DNA from 2 places in the Embleya australiensis genome. Region 1 is predicted to be linked to the other one. Evidence: riboswitches for the same ligand, from Rfam matches in the RefSeq annotation. Region 1 holds a riboswitch; the other holds the start of a gene.

Region 1 (7,511 bases):
AGTGGACCGCGACCGGCACGCCCGGCACCACGCAGGGCACGACGACCCCCACGCACTGAGGCGTCCGGCGGACGGGGCCGCGGCGGATGTCGTGGCCCCGCTCACCGCCCGCCGAGGTGGCGACGCCTATGGTCGGATCGGCACATCAGGGCTGACCAGAGGAGAGCGTCATGGGCGAATTCGTGAACCTGGAAGTGGCCGACGGTGTCGGCACGATCCGGCTGAGCCGGCCGCCGATGAACGCGCTGAACCGGCAACTCCAGGAGGAGCTGCGGGCGGTGGCGCAGGAGGCGGGTGAGCGGGCCGACGTGCGCGCCGTGGTGATCTACGGCGGGGAGAAGGTGTTCGCGGCGGGTGCGGACATCAAGGAGATGGCCGAGATGACCTACACGGACATGGCCGACCGGGGCGCCGCGCTGCAATCCGCGTTCACCGCCGTCGCCGAGATCCCCAAACCGGTGGTCGCCGCGATCACCGGCTTCGCGCTCGGCGGCGGTTGCGAGTTGGCCCTGTGCGCCGACGTGCGCGTGTGCGCCGACAACGCCAGGCTCGGCCAGCCCGAGATCACGCTGGGCATCATCCCGGGCGCCGGCGGCACCCAGCGCCTGCCCCGCCTGATCGGCCCGTCCAAGGCCAAGGACCTGATCTACACGGGCCGCTTCGTCGCCGCCGACGAGGCCCTCGCGATCGGCCTGGTCGACCGGGTCGTCCCGGCCGAGGACGTCTACGCGGAGGCCGTGAGGTGGGCCGGGCAATTCGCCAACGGCCCGGCCTACGCCCTGCGCGCCGCGAAGGAGTCCATCGACCGCGGCCTCGAAACCGACCTGAACACGGGCCTGGACATCGAACGCCTCCAGTTCACCGCCCTGTTCGCCACCGAGGACCGCACCACCGGCATGCGCGCCTTCGTGGCCAAGGAAAAGCCCAAGTTCTCCGGCCGCTGACCGAGGCGACCCCGGCGGGGCCGCGACGAAACGGGGCGCCGACTCGGCAGGTGTCGAGTCGGCGCCCCGGTTTTCGTCGTGTCGACGAACCCGATCCGCAGGATCAGAGGTTCGGGTAAAGCGGGTGCTTTTCGGCCAGGGTGGTGACCCGGGCGGTGAGCGCGGCCTTGCGGGTGTCGTCGAAGTCGGGGAGCAGGGCCTCGGCGATGATGTCGGCGACCTCCTCGAAGTCCGCCTTGCCGAAGCCGCGGGTGGCCAGGGCCGGGGTGCCGATCCGCAGGCCGGAGGTGACCATCGGCGGGCGCGGGTCGAACGGGACCGCGTTGCGGTTGACCGTGATGCCGATCGAGTGCAGGCGGTCCTCGCCCTGCTGCCCGTCCAGCTCCGAGTCGCGCAGGTCGACCAGGACCAGGTGCACGTCGGTGCCGCCGGTGAGCACGGTGATGCCCACGTCGGTGACGTCCTTGCGGGTCAGCCGCTCGGCGAGGATGGCCGAGCCCTCCAGGGTCCGCTTCTGGCGGTCCTTGAAGTCGTCGGAGGCGGCGACCTTGAACGCCACCGCCTTGCCCGCGATCACGTGCTCCAGGGGACCGCCCTGCTGGCCCGGGAAGACCGCCGAGTTGATCTTCTTGGCGTATTCCGCCTTGGACAGGATCACGCCGCCGCGCGGGCCGCCCAGGGTCTTGTGCGTCGTGGTGGTGACCACGTCGGCGTACGGCACGGGGCTGGGGTGCAGGCCCGCGGCGACCAGACCGGCGAAGTGCGCCATGTCGACCATCAGGAAGGCGCCGACCTCGTCGGCGATCCGGCGGAACTCGGGGAAGTCGAGCTGCCGGGGATAGGCCGACCAGCCGGCGATGATCAGCTTCGGCCGGTGCTCCTTGGCGAGCCGCTCGACCTCCTCCATGTCGACGCGGTGGGTCTTTTCGTCGACGTGGTAGGCGACCACGTTGTAGAGCTTGCCGGAGAAGTTGATCCGCATGCCGTGGGTGAGGTGGCCGCCGTGGGCCAGGTCCAGGCCGAGGATCGTGTCGCCGGGGGAGAGCAGCGCGAACATCGCGGCGGCGTTGGCCGACGCGCCCGAGTGCGGCTGCACGTTGGCGGCCTCGGCGCCGAACAGCTCCTTGACCCGGTCGATGGCGAGCTGCTCGACCACGTCGACGTGCTCGCAGCCGCCGTAGTAGCGCCGGCCGGGGTAGCCCTCGGCGTACTTGTTGGTGAGAACGGAGCCCTGCGCCTCCAGCACCGCCACGGGGGCGAAGTTCTCGGAGGCGATCATCTCCAGGGTGTTCTGCTGGCGGTGCAGCTCGTCGGCGACGGCGGCGGCGACCTGCGGGTCCACCTCGCCCAGGGGACGGTCCAGGATCGTCACGGTTGTCAGCTCCTCGATCGGGTCGATCTCGATCATTCGCCGCAGAACGCGGCGTATTCGTCGGCCGACAGCAGGCCCTCGGCCTCGCCGTCGATGCGCACCTTGAACAGCCAGCCCGCCCCGAAGGGGTCGGAGTTCACCAGGGCCGGGTCCTCGACGACGGCGTCGTTTATCTCGACGACCTCGCCGGAGACCGGCGCGTACATGTCGCTGACCGACTTCGTGGACTCCAGCTCGCCGCACGGCTCACCGGCGACGACCACCCGGCCGACCTCGGGAAGCTCAACGAACACCACGTCGCCGAGCGCCTCGGCCGCGTGTTGGGTGATGCCCACGACGGCGGGGGAGGCCGCCTCGTCGAGCCACTCGTGTTCCTTGCTGTAGCGCAGGTGCTGGGGTGCGTGCACGGGTCCATTCTCCATTCGAATGAGGTAAGTCCGTCCCTCAGGATGATTTGGGACGTTTTCCGGTGATATAGGGAAGGGTTCGGCTCAGCCGCGCTTGTAGAACGGCAGCGCCACCACCTCGACCGGCTCGGCCTTGCCGCGGATGTCCACCGCCAGCCGGGTGCCCGGTTCGGCCCGCTCCACCGCCACGTAGGCCATCGCGATCGGCATGCCGAGCGTCGGCGACGGCGCGCCGGAGGTGACCTCGCCGACCCGCTCGCCGCTGTCCGCGTCCACCACCGGGTAGCCCGCGCGCGGGACCCGCTTGCCCGGCGAGGTCAGCCCGACCAGCGTGCGGCGCACGTCCGCCTCCGCCGCGGCCAGCGCCTCGCGGCCGACGAAGTCCTCGGGCTTGTCCAGCCGGACCACCCGGCCCAGGTTGGCCTCGTACGGCGTGGTGTCCCGGGTCAGCTCGTGGCCGTACAGCGGCATGCCCGCCTCCAGGCGCAGCGTGTCCCGGCAGGACAGGCCGGCCGGCACCAAGCCGTGCGGCTTGCCCGCGGCCAGCAGCGCGTCCCACAGCGCGACCGCGTCGCCGGGCGCGGCGAACAGCTCGAAGCCGTCCTCGCCGGTGTAGCCGGTGCGGGCGAGCAGCACGGGCACGCCCGCGACCTCGGTGCGCAGGATCGCGTAGTACTTGAGCGCGGGCAGGTCGGCGTCGGTCAGCGAACCGACGATCTCCGTCGACGCGGGCCCCTGCACGGCGAGCAGCGTGTACTCCTCGGACGCGTCGCGCACCGTCGCGTCGAAGTCGCTCGCGCGGTACTTCAGGCTGCCCGCCACCACGTCGGCGTTGGACGCGTTGGCCACCACCACGAAGTGCTCTTCGCCGAGGCGGTACACGATCAGGTCGTCGACGATGCCGCCCTCCTCGGTGCAGATCATCGTGTACCGGGCGCGGTCGATCCCGATCTTCGAGACGAAACCGACCAGGGCGTGGTCGAGCGCGCGGGCGGCCTCCGGGCCGGTGACCTCGATCTCGCCCATATGGGTGAGGTCGAACAGGCCGGCCGTGGTGCGCACCGCGGTGTGCTCGTCCCGCTCGCTTCCGTACCGCAGCGGCATCCGCCACCCGGCGAAGTCGGTCATCGTGGCCCCGAGCGCGTCGTGCACGGCGTCGAGCGGGGTCCGGCGGTCGGTGGTCATGCGAAGACTCCTTCGAAGGGACGCCGGCGGAAGCCCCCGGCGGGCGCGGACCGGTCCGGGGCATGCCGGACGGCGCGGACCCGGGCGCGGGCCCGAGGTGCGACGAAAGGTGACGGGTGCTGCGGCCCGTACGAGAACGAATTCGAGGACAAAGGGGGCTCCCTGCCATGGCGTTCAGCCCTTTTCGGCCAAAGTCGGTCGAAAAGTGGGGTGCCCTCCCCTTCTGTCATCGGAACCTGAGAGCTTCATCCCGTCCGCCGCTGCCGCGTCGGGCCGGGATTTGCACCGTGGGTGAGCCGCACCGACGGTGCGCCTGCTTTCCAGAAGTGCCTGACCCATGCGGTATCGGTGCCTGAGAGATTCCGGGGAGGAGTTGCTCCTTCGGCGCCCCGCTCGATGGCGAGGACTCTTCCGCGTGGGGTCGACGGCCGTTATGAGGTTGTGCCCGGCATGCTAGCGCGTGTCGTCAATCCCCCGCCGGTGCCGGGGGAGCGCCGGCGCCCGCTCGCGCCCTCGGTGCGACACCATGCGCAGGGCACGAGGGTTCGGGACATCAGGGGAGGATTCGTGGAGACGGATTCGGCGGGGGCGCATACCGGCGCCGCGGTGGGCGGCATGTTGATCCCCCGGTCCGTGCACGACCTGCGGGAGGAGCGGCATCGGGAGGGGGAGCGGGACGGGGTCCGGCGGGTGGACGTGCTGTCCTATCCGGCCTCGTGCGTGCTCGTGGTGACCGGCCTGCCGGGCGCGGGCAAGAGCACGCTCCTGGCCCGGGTGGTCGCCGCCGGGCCCTCGGTCGCGGTCCTGGACGCCGATCTGGTCCGGGCCCGCTGGGCGCTGCGGGTGGGGCGGCTGCCGTACCGGGCCTACCGGCCGCTGGTGCGGCTGTCGCACTACGGCGAGGTGGCCCGGGCGCTGCGCGGCCCCGGAGCGGTGGTGGTGCACGACAGCGGCCGCAATCCGATCCTGCGCCGGGTACTGGTGCGCGCGGCCCGGCGGCGCGGCATCCCGGCACACGCGCTGCTCCTTGACGTCACGGCCCATCAGGCGCTTTCCGGCCAACGTGCGCGCGGTCGCGGAGTGTCCACCGCGGTGTTCGCCCGACACCACCGGGAATGGCGCGCGCTGCTCGCCCGGCTCGCCCCGTGGCTGGACGCCGGACCCGCCCTCGCCTCCGCCCCGGGCGGCTTCACCTCGTGTGTACTGCTCGACCGCCCGGCCGCGCGGCAGCTGCGCCGGATCGTTTTCGCAGACCCCCTACCCGGACAGTCCCGACGGCGGGATGCGGACAAGTCGTAAACTGCGCCGGACACCAAGAGGAGCACCACCATGCCGTTCCCGGCCAATCCCGTGGAGAGCGCGCTCGTCGCGGCGATGCGCGACCCGTCCCGGGCCGAGGCCCTGTTCGAGGCCCTCGCCGAGGCGGACGTGTGGGTGCCGCTGCCCGAGGGGGGCAGCGCCGCCGACACCGAACTGACCCTGCCCACCGCCGAGATCGACGGTCGGCCGTATGTGCCCGTGTTCTCCTCGGAGGAGCAGTTCCGCCGGCTCGCGGGGCCGATGGCGGGCACCGTGGCGCCGATGCGCGAGTTCGCCCGAGGGCTGCCGCCGCACATCGGCATCGTGGTCAACCCGGGCGGCGAGGTGGGCATCCCGATCCCGCCGCCGGGTGTGCTGGAGCTGGCCCGGCTGCCCGGCGCGGGCCGCCGCGGCGCACGGGTGCGGTTGTACGAGCCCGACCAGGAGCCGATGGACTTCCTGATCGCCGCCGCCGCCGAGTTCATCCACGTCCCCGTGGTGCTCAGCGCCCGGCGCGGCCTGGGCGAGGTCGAGTCCGATCCGCCGGTCCTGTTCGTCGGCGTCGAACTGGACCGGTGGCAGGAGGAGGACCGGCTGGCCGCGATCGGCGCCCTGGAGCGTGCGCTCGGCCGCGCCGCGTGCCCGTGGCCGGTCAACGTGGTGCTTCTGGACGTGGCGCAGGATCCTGTGGGGGACTGGATGCTGGAGCGGACGCAGCCGTTCTATCTGCGGGCCGACCAGCGCTGAGCCCGTCCGGCCGCGGCCGGCACCGGTGTCGAAAAACATGGGGTTCGGGGAGGACGTCGTGAACCAGGTCGAGCAGGCGTTGAGCCAGGTGGCCCCCGGGCGCTACGACGCCTACGAGCGGTTGCTGCAAGCGCTCGTCGGCGCGCCCGTGTGGATGTTGTTGTGGCAGGGGCAACCCGGCAGCCCGGACGCGCAGTACGGGAACATGGACGTGGCCGGATGGCGCTACGCGCCGGCGTTCACGTCCGAGGAACAGCTGCGTCTCAGTGGCTGGGACCGCTCGTTCGAGATCTGTCCGGTCCCCGAGATCGCGTCCTCGCTGTACACCGACCGCTGGGGTCTGTGGCTGAATCCGCACGCCCAGGGCGGTGGCGTCGGCGTGCCCTACCTCGACCTGCGCCGCATCGTCGGCGGCCTGGACCGACTGATGGCCGGCCCCCTGGCGGTCGGCGAACCCACCCTGTGGGACCCGGCGTTCTACTCCCTGCTCGGCGGTCAGCTGTTCCAGACCCAGGTGGTGCGCGCCGCCCACCGGGCCTGGGTGCGCCCCACCGTCGGCCCCGAACGCCTCGTGATCGGGCTGCGCCTGACGGACAATCAGCCCGCCACGATGCAGCGCATGCGCGACGCGATGGCCCGCGCGTCGGCCGCCGCGCCGCCCGGTCTGACGCTCTCCTCGGTCGCGCTCGACGACCCCTTCGACCCGATCGCCGCGTGGATGCGCGAGCACACCCGGCCGTTCATCGGCATCGACATGCTCGACGAGGCCGCCCGCCACGGCGGGTGATCGACATGCTCGACGAAGGCGCCCGTCCCGCACGGTGATTCACATGGCCGCCGCGGGCACACGCCACGCGCAGTGAGCGAAGATCGGCGGAACGTGGCGAGCCGGGGCAACAGGCAGTGATGCCCCCAAAAAACTGACGTCACGTCATCAACCGCTGCCTTGTTGTGATTTCGTGACCGATCTACGCGGATCAACCAGTGAATCGTGTCTGCGTAATCACGGTTCAGTAAAGGTATTCCTCCACCCCTGTTCGTGACCCGCGTCACGGAGGAGTCTCACCCGGACGACAGATCCCGAAGATCATCGGGATCGCAATGCCGGGTATGGCGACGGGACGCGGCGATCCCGAGCCGCCGTCGCATCCGTGAGCGGGGAGGGTCGATCCATGACGGCACCGATCGAGACCACCGGTGTGGCCCGAGAGGCGCACCCCGAGGCGATCGCCGAGGCAGCCGGCGCACGCATCGAGGGTCGGTCGCTCGGTCAGATCGCGTGGGCCCGATTCCGCCGCGACAGGGTCGCGATGGCCGGTGGTGTGGTGATCATCCTCATGGTGCTCATCGCGATCTTCGCGCCGCTCATCACCGACGCGATCGGCGGTGGACCCACCGAGTACCACGACGATCTGCTCGACCCGGTGCTGAACATCCCCAACGGCAGCTTCGGCGGCGCGAGTTGGGACCACCCGCTGGGTCTGGAGCCGGTCAACGGCCGGGACATCTTCTCCCGCATCTGCTACGGCGCCCGCGTCTCCATGCTGGTCGCCTTCC
Region 2 (7,511 bases), 4.4 Mb from region 1:
CCGCGCAGGTCGATGATGCACTCGTGGGCGACCAGGTCGTTCGGGCCGGTGTAGAGCACCGGGAAGTGCGGCGCGAGCCGCCTGGCGATGTAGTTGGCGCCGAGCACGGCCACCTGGGTGGCCTCCTTGAGCCCCTCCGGGCCCATCAGGCGCAGGTAGGTCCACGGGATCGGCAGGATCGCCGCGGAGCCCCACGGGGCCGCCGAGATCGGTCCCACGCCCGTCTCCGGGCCCGCGGTGGGCTGGAGCGGGTGGTTGGGCAGATACGGCGCCAGGTGCGCGCGCACCGCGACCGGGCCGACGCCGGGGCCGCCGCCGCCGTGCGGGATGCAGAAGGTCTTGTGCAGGTTCAGGTGCGACACGTCGGCGCCGATCGCGCCGCCGGGCTGGGCCAGGCCGACCAGCGCGTTCAGGTTCGCGCCGTCCACGTACACCTGGCCGCCGGCCTCGTGGATCGCCGCGCACACCTGCTCGATGCCCTCCTCGAACACGCCGTGCGTGGACGGATAGGTCACCATCAGCACCGCGAGCGTGTCCCGGTACTGCTCGATCTTCGCGTGCAGGTCGGCCAGGTCCACGTCGCCGTTCTCACCGGTCTTGACCACCACCACGCGCATCCCCGCCATCACCGCGCTGGCCGCGTTGGTGCCGTGCGCGGAGGAGGGGATCAGGCACACGTCGCGCGCGGTGTCGCCGTTGGCGTGGTGGTACGCGCGGACCGCGAGCAGCCCGGCGAGTTCGCCCTGGGAGCCGGCGTTGGGCTGGAGTGAGACCTTGGCGTAGCCGGTGATCCGGGCCAGCGAGTCGGCCAGCCCGTCGATCAACTCCAGGTAGCCCGCCGCCTGGTCGACCGGCGCGAAGGGGTGCATGTTCGCGAACTCGGGCCAGGTGACCGGCTCCATCTCGACCGTGGCGTTGAGCTTCATCGTGCACGAGCCGAGCGGGATCATGCCCCGGTCCAGCGCGTAGTCCTTGTCCGCGAGCCGACGCAGGTAGCGCAGCATGTCGGTCTCGGAGCGGTGCGTGTGGAAGACCGGGTGGGTCAGGAACTCGGTGTCGCGCAGCAGCCCCGAGGGCAGCGCGTCGGCGGTCTCGGCGTCGAGCCCGGCCACGTCGCCGCTCACCCCGAACGCGCCCCAGACCGCCTCGACGTGCGCCCGCAGCGTGGTCTCGTCACACGTGATCGCCACGTGGTCCGCGTCCACCGGCCGCAGGTTGACGCCGGCCGCGCGGGCCGCCGCGAGCACCTGCTCGGCCCGACCCGGCACCCGGGCGGTGACCGTGTCGAAGAAGTCGCCGTGCACCACCTCGACACCGCCGGCCCGCAGCCCGCCCGCCAGCACGGCCGCGTAGCGGTGCGTGCGGCGCGCGATCGAGGCGAGCCCGTCCGGCCCGTGGTAGACCGCGTACATCCCGGCCATCACCGCGAGCAGCACCTGGGCGGTGCAGATGTTGCTGGTCGCCTTCTCCCGGCGGATGTGCTGCTCGCGGGTCTGCAGCGCGAGCCGGTAAGCGGGCGCGCCGTCGGCGTCCACCGACACCCCCACCAAGCGGCCCGGCATGCTGCGGGTCAGCTTCTCGCGGACCGCCAGGTAGCCCGCGTGCGGGCCGCCGAAGGCCATCGGGACCCCGAACCGCTGGGTGGTGCCGACCGCGATGTCGGCGCCCATCGCGCCGGGCGCGCGCAGCACGGTGAGCGCGAGCAGGTCGGCGGCGACCGCCACCAGCGCGCCCTGCGCGTGCGCGGCCTCGATCACCGGGGTCAGGTCGCGAACAAGACCGTCGGTGCCCGGGTACTGGAGCAGCACCCCGAAGCAGCCGCCCTCGGGCAGCCCGTCGGCGGTGTCGGCGACCACGACCTCGATGCCCAGCGCCCGCGCGCGCGTGCGCACCACGGCGATGGTCTGCGGCAGCGTGGCCGCGTCCACGACGAACACGTCGCTCTTGGCCCGGCCCGCCCGGCGGGCCAGCGTCATCGCCTCGGCGGCGGCGGTGGACTCGTCGAGCAGCGAGGCGCCGGCCACGTCCAGGCCGGTCAGGTCGGTGACCACGGTCTGGAAGTTGAGCAGCGCCTCCAACCGGCCCTGGGAGATCTCCGGCTGGTAGGGCGTGTAGGCGGTGTACCAGGCCGGGTTCTCCAGCACGTTGCGGGTGATCACCGGCGGGGTGAACGTGCCGTGGTAGCCGAGCCCGATCATCGAGGTCAGCACGGTGTTGCGGGAGGCCAGCTCGCGCAGTTCGGCCAGCACCTCGGCCTCGGTGCGGGCGGCCGGCAACTCGAAGCCCGCGAGCGCGCGGATCGCGGCGGGCACCGCCGCGTCGGTCAGCTCGTCCAGGGACCCGTAACCGATCGCGGCGAGCATCTTCGCCTGTTCGTCGGTGTCCGGACCGATGTGCCGGCCGGTGAACGGCGACGCGGCCTCCAGGCCGGTCAACGAGCCGGGGCCGGAGGGGAGTACGGCGTGAGCACGCGTCGGGGCAGGGGTGCGCGGTGTCATCGCGAAAGGCCTCCTGGATCGCTCCTGGACGGACACGCGGGTCGCGCGCCCACCGGCCTCCCCCTCTGTCATCGGTACCTGAGAGCTTCACCCCGCCCGGAACACCGGCGGGGCCGGTCCCACGAACGCGATTTGCACCGTCGGCGAGGATCCGACCCGACTCGGCGAGCCACGTGCGGATCCTGCTTTCCAGAGTGCCCACGACCACGCGGTACGGGTGCCTGAGAGATTCCGGGGAGGAGTTGCTCCTTCGGCGCCTCGTGCGGACGAACACGAGAACTCTCCCGCGCGAACGTAATGGGCGGCTTCAACGGTATCAGCGTGGCATCGGATGCGGACGGGACGCCAGGCCGGAGGGGTGCGGGTTGTCAGGTCGACGGGGGCGGCGGAGGCGGCGGGCCGGGGTCGGCGGGTCCGGCGGGCCGGTCGTCCGCGTCGCCCGTGCCCGGCAGGGGCAGCGGCTCCCCCGGTCGCAGCGCCGGGTCGGCGAGGGCGAACGTGCGTACCCGGCCCGGCTTTCCGCCCGGGACCTCGAAGCGCACCGTGACGCGGCCGACGCCGCTGCCCTGGACCCAGCCGGGGCCGAAGTCCTCATGGACCACGTCCTGGCCCGGAGACCAGGAGACCCGCTCGGGGCCGGCCTCGGCGGGCTCCTCCCCCGCCGGCCCCGCGTCGTCGTCCTCCGGCTCCTCCGCCGGCGTGTCGGCGGCGCCGAACAGGTCCTGCTGGGCGAAGTCGGCCAAGCCGCTGACGCCCACCCCCAGCAGCCGCACTCCGCCGGTGACGTCCACCTGGGCGGCCAGGCGGCGGATCGTCTCGCGCACCACGCCCGGGTCGTCGGTGGGGCCGCGCAGCGTCTCCGAGCGGGTGAGCGTGCTGAAGTCGTAGCGGCGCAGCTTCAACACGATGGTGCGGCCGGAGCGGCCGGCCGCGCGCAGCCGCTCCACGCAGCGGATCGAGAGGCGGTCCAATTCCCTGGTGATCCGCTCGCGGTCGACCAGATCGGTGGCGAAGGTGTCCTCGACCGACACCGACTTGGCGTCCCGGTCGGCCACCACCGGGCGCGCGTCCAGGCCCGCGGCCAGGACGTGCAGGCCGTGTCCGTGCGCCTGGCCGAGCAGGCGTACCAGTTCGCTCTCGTCCACCGCGGCCAGGTCGGCGACGGTGTCCAGGCCGGCCCGGCGCAGCACGTCGCCGGTGGCCGGGCCCACCCCGGGCAGCGCGCGCACCGGGAGCGGGTCGAGCATCGCCCGTTCGGTGCCGGGCACTACCACGCACAACCCGTCGGGCTTGTCCGCCTCGGAGGCGATCTTGGCCAGCAGTTTGGAGGTGGCCGCGCCGACCGAGCAGGTCAGGCCGGTGGCGGCGTGGATGTCGGCGCGCAGGCGCACGGCGATCTCGGTGACCCGGGCGGTGTCCAGGGCGCCGCCGTGCGGGCCCGCGTCCAGGTCGATGAACGCCTCGTCCAGGCTGAGCGGTTCGACCAGCGGGGACAGCCGGTGCAGCAGTTCCATCACGGTGTCGCTGACCTGCCGGTAGAGGCCGAAGCGGGGGCTGAGGAAGGCGGCGTTGGGGCAGCGCCGGCGGGCCTCGCCGATGGACATCGCGGAGCGTACGCCGAAGACCCGGGCCTCGTAGGAGGCGGTGGCCACGACACCCCGGGCGCCGATGCCGCCCACGATCACCGCCTTGCCGGCCAGGCTGGGCTTGGCGACCTGCTCGACCGACGCGTAGAACGCGTCCATGTCGAGGTGGAGGATGCCCGGCGCCTGTCTCACACCGCGCAATCATGACGCACCGGTCCGACATCCCCGGTGAACGGTCGTTCGGGCGCGCCGCAGCGAGACGCCGGGCGGGCGGTCGCCCCCGCGGTCAGTCCTCCAGGGCGCGCCGGATCGCGTCGCTGGGGCGGGCGGTCACCCGGGGGTCCGGCTTGAACACGATCGTTCCGGTCGCCTTGATCGCGGCGAGCACCTCGCGACCGGTTCCGTACACGGTGGGTCCGATGTGGCCCCACGTCAGGGATCGGTCCGGAACACCGTAGGCATCGATGCCGGCGGCCTTGCACAGCGCCAGCGCGCGCCGCAGATGGAAGCTCTGCGTGACCACGATCATCCGCTCGATGCCGTAGATCCGCTTCGCCCGGGCGCAGGAATCCCAGGTGGAGAATCCCGAATCGTCGCTCACGACGCGTTTGTCCGGGACTCCGCGCTCGACGAGGTAGCGCCGCATCACCCCGGTCTCGTCGTAGCGGTTGTCGCCGCCATCGCCGCTGACCAGGATCACCCGGGTCTTGCCGGCCCGGTACAGCCGCAGCGCCACGTCGAGTCGGCGGGCCAGCAGATCCGACGGCCGATCCCCCCGCACGCCCGCGCCGAGCACCATCGTGACGTCGCGCGCGGGCACCCGTTCCACCGGGCGCACCCGGTCCCCGGCGTACAGGTGCAGCCCCGTCACCGGGGCCAGTCCGGCCACCGTGAGCAGGACGACGGCCTGGTAGCCGCGCCGTTGGGCACGCCGGGAGCGGGGCAGGGTGGGGCGACGAATGGGCACATCCACGTGGACGTCCCGCCCCCGCGCACCGGTTCCCACCGGCGGTATCGCCGCTCAGACCGCGCGATCTCGACGCCTGCGGGCCAATTCGTCGCCCGGATGGACCTGCGGGGTCGGCTCCCCGGTGCCGGTGTGCTCGCCCTGGAGCTGCGCGAGCGAGCCCTCGACCTCGCGCCACACCGCCCCCACCGCGATGCCGAAGACCCCCTGGCCGCCCTGGACCAGGTCGATGACCTCGTCGTAGGACGTGCACTCGTACACGCTCGCCCCGTCGCTCATCAGGGTCATCCCGGCCAGGTCGCCGATGCCGCGTCCGCGCAGGTGGGCGACCGCGATCCGGATGTTCTGCAGCGAGACGCCGGTGTCCAGGAGCCGCTTGACGATCTTCAGCACGAGGATGTCGCGGAAGCCGTACAGCCGCTGCGTGCCCGGGCCGTGGGCCGAGCGGACCGTGGGCTCGACCAGGCCGGTGCGGGCCCAGTAGTCGAGTTGCCGGTAGGTGATGCCGGCCGCCGCACAGGCGGTCGGGCCACGGTAGCCCACGTCCTCCGACGGAGTGCCGGGTGGGACGACGTCCGGCCGCCGGAGGCCCGCACCGGGGTCGGTCGCCGGCAGAGGACGTGCCGTGCGGGCGCGCTCCGCCGCCGTGATGTCGCCGGTGCTGCTCACGCCGACCTCCCTTTCGTCCCCGCGCGCCCGGGTACGGCGCGAGGAGTCTCTTTCAGTCCCGGGCCGCAGGCGGCGAGGTGCAACGCGCAGGGGTCATCCCGGAACTGTCGATTTCGACGGTAGGCAGTCACCAACAGCGCGTCAACGACCGGGGCGTTCGGCACGCCGAGTGACGCTGCTCGCACGAGTGGTTTGAACCCGGCGTCCACGGGTAGGTCTGCCGGCTTTGCCACTGATCGCTTCTGCCCGAAACCGATCGACCCTGATCGGGTCCGAGACGCGAAGAACCGCCGACCGGGACCCGGCCGCCGAGGAGGCGAGGGGGTCGGTCGACGGTTCCGAGGATGCGCCGGGCCGGAGCGGGCCGGCTATTGGCTCGTGGTGCCGAAGTCCTCGGGCGAGATGTCGTTCAGGAACTCCCTGAACTTCTCGATCTCGTCCTCCTGCTCGTTGGGGATCACGATGCCGGCCTCGTCCAGGACCGCGTCGCTGCCCACGATCGACGTCCCGGTGCGCAGCGCGAGCGCGATCGCGTCCGACGGGCGCGCGCTGACCTCCACGCCGCCGGAGAAGACCAGCTCGGCGTAGAACACGCCCTCGCGCAGGTCGGTGATCCGGATCTGGGTCAATTCCTGCCCCAACGCCTCCAGCACGTCCCGGAAGAGATCGTGCGTCAGAGGACGCGCGGGTACCACGCCCTGTTGGGCGAACGCGATGGCCGTCGCCTCTACCGGGCCGATCCAGATGGGGAGATAACGATCGCCCCCCGTCTCCCGTAGGAGCACGATCGGCTGGTTAGAGGGCATCTCCACCCGGACGCCCACAACCTCTAGCTCGTTCACATCGCCACACTAGCGCGCTCGACTGTCGGTGACCGATCCCCGGGGGCCGAATAGGTCGGGGATTCGTCGTTTTTTCTTCGTGGCGCCGTCGGGGGGCCGGCGCGGGTCCGGGGCCCGGCGGCGACCGTACGCCGGGGTAGGGCGCCGAGCGGGCGCGCCGGTCAGCGGCCCAGGCGTGGCGCGAGCGCGGTGGTGACCAGGACGGTGTGCAGGCGCGAGGTGAGCGCCAGCAGGTCGCGGACGGTCTCCTCGGCGCCCGCCTTCGCGCGGGCGCCCCTGCGGTGCAGGAGCGGCGCGACGATCTGCTCGACCAGGGCGGCCTCGCGGTCCGCCGCGGCCTTGGCCTGGCGCAGGTGACGCGGCTCGACGCCGTAGCGGCCCAGCGCGGCCACCAGGCGGGCCACCACGAGCGCGTCCCCGTCGTAGACCACACCCTCCTCGGCCGCGTCCGCACCGGCCTCGTCGGGGCGCGGGCGGTGCGGCTGGATCAGGCCGAACTCCTCCAGGCGGGCCAGGTCCGCGTCCTGGATGCCGGCCGCGGCGATCAGCCCCGGCCGGTCGAGGAGCACCGTGCCCCCGTCCCGGCCGGCCGCTCCGGGATCGCCGTCCCCGTTCCGGGGGTGCTCGGATTCGGCCGGGGTCGGGCCGGCCGGTTCGAGCCCGCGATCCATCGCGTCGAGCTGGTCCTTGATCACCCGCAGCGGCAGGTAGCGGTCGCGCTGCACACGCAGCACGTAGCGCAGTCGTTCGATGTCGGCGGGGCCGAACTTGCGGTAGCCCGACGGGCTCCGCTGCGGCTCGATGAGCCCTTCCGCCTCGAGGAACCGGATCTTGGAGATGCTGATGTCCGGGAACTCGGGACGCAACAGGGTCAACACCCCGCCGATGCTCGAGGAGACCGATCCGGCCGCCGCCGGACTCACCCCATCAGCCCCTGCCTGCTCGGGAA

Evidence for each region. Region 1 has a riboswitch for glycine ahead of gcvT (glycine cleavage system aminomethyltransferase GcvT). Riboswitches for the same ligand answer to the same signal wherever they lie in the genome.
Region 2: another riboswitch for glycine. It lies ahead of gcvP (aminomethyl-transferring glycine dehydrogenase); the one in region 1 lies ahead of gcvT (glycine cleavage system aminomethyltransferase GcvT).

What each region holds. Positions count from the first base shown of each region.
Region 1 covers NZ_CP182422.1:5,057,483-5,064,993, forward strand. The annotation lists gene ACMXN5_RS22045 (L,D-transpeptidase) at 1-59, shown strand, start outside; gene ACMXN5_RS22050 (enoyl-CoA hydratase/isomerase family protein) at 171-944, shown strand; gene glyA (serine hydroxymethyltransferase) at 1,048-2,352, opposite strand; gene gcvH (glycine cleavage system protein GcvH) at 2,349-2,723, opposite strand; gene gcvT (glycine cleavage system aminomethyltransferase GcvT) at 2,808-3,908, opposite strand; glycine riboswitch at 4,122-4,238, opposite strand; glycine riboswitch at 4,239-4,332, opposite strand; gene ACMXN5_RS22070 (AAA family ATPase) at 4,476-5,207, shown strand; gene ACMXN5_RS22075 (enhanced serine sensitivity protein SseB) at 5,238-5,954, shown strand; gene ACMXN5_RS22080 (enhanced serine sensitivity protein SseB C-terminal domain-containing protein) at 6,013-6,741, shown strand; gene ACMXN5_RS22085 (ABC transporter permease) at 7,127-7,511, shown strand, end outside.
Region 2 covers NZ_CP182422.1:691,018-698,528, forward strand. The annotation lists gene gcvP (aminomethyl-transferring glycine dehydrogenase) at 1-2,498, opposite strand, end outside; glycine riboswitch at 2,698-2,795, opposite strand; gene ACMXN5_RS02930 (DNA polymerase IV) at 2,867-4,276, opposite strand; gene ACMXN5_RS02935 (SanA/YdcF family protein) at 4,371-5,057, opposite strand; gene ACMXN5_RS02940 (MerR family transcriptional regulator) at 5,106-5,720, opposite strand; gene ACMXN5_RS02945 (bifunctional nuclease family protein) at 6,089-6,562, opposite strand; gene ftsR (transcriptional regulator FtsR) at 6,724-7,485, opposite strand; gene ACMXN5_RS02955 (FHA domain-containing protein) at 7,482-7,511, opposite strand, start outside.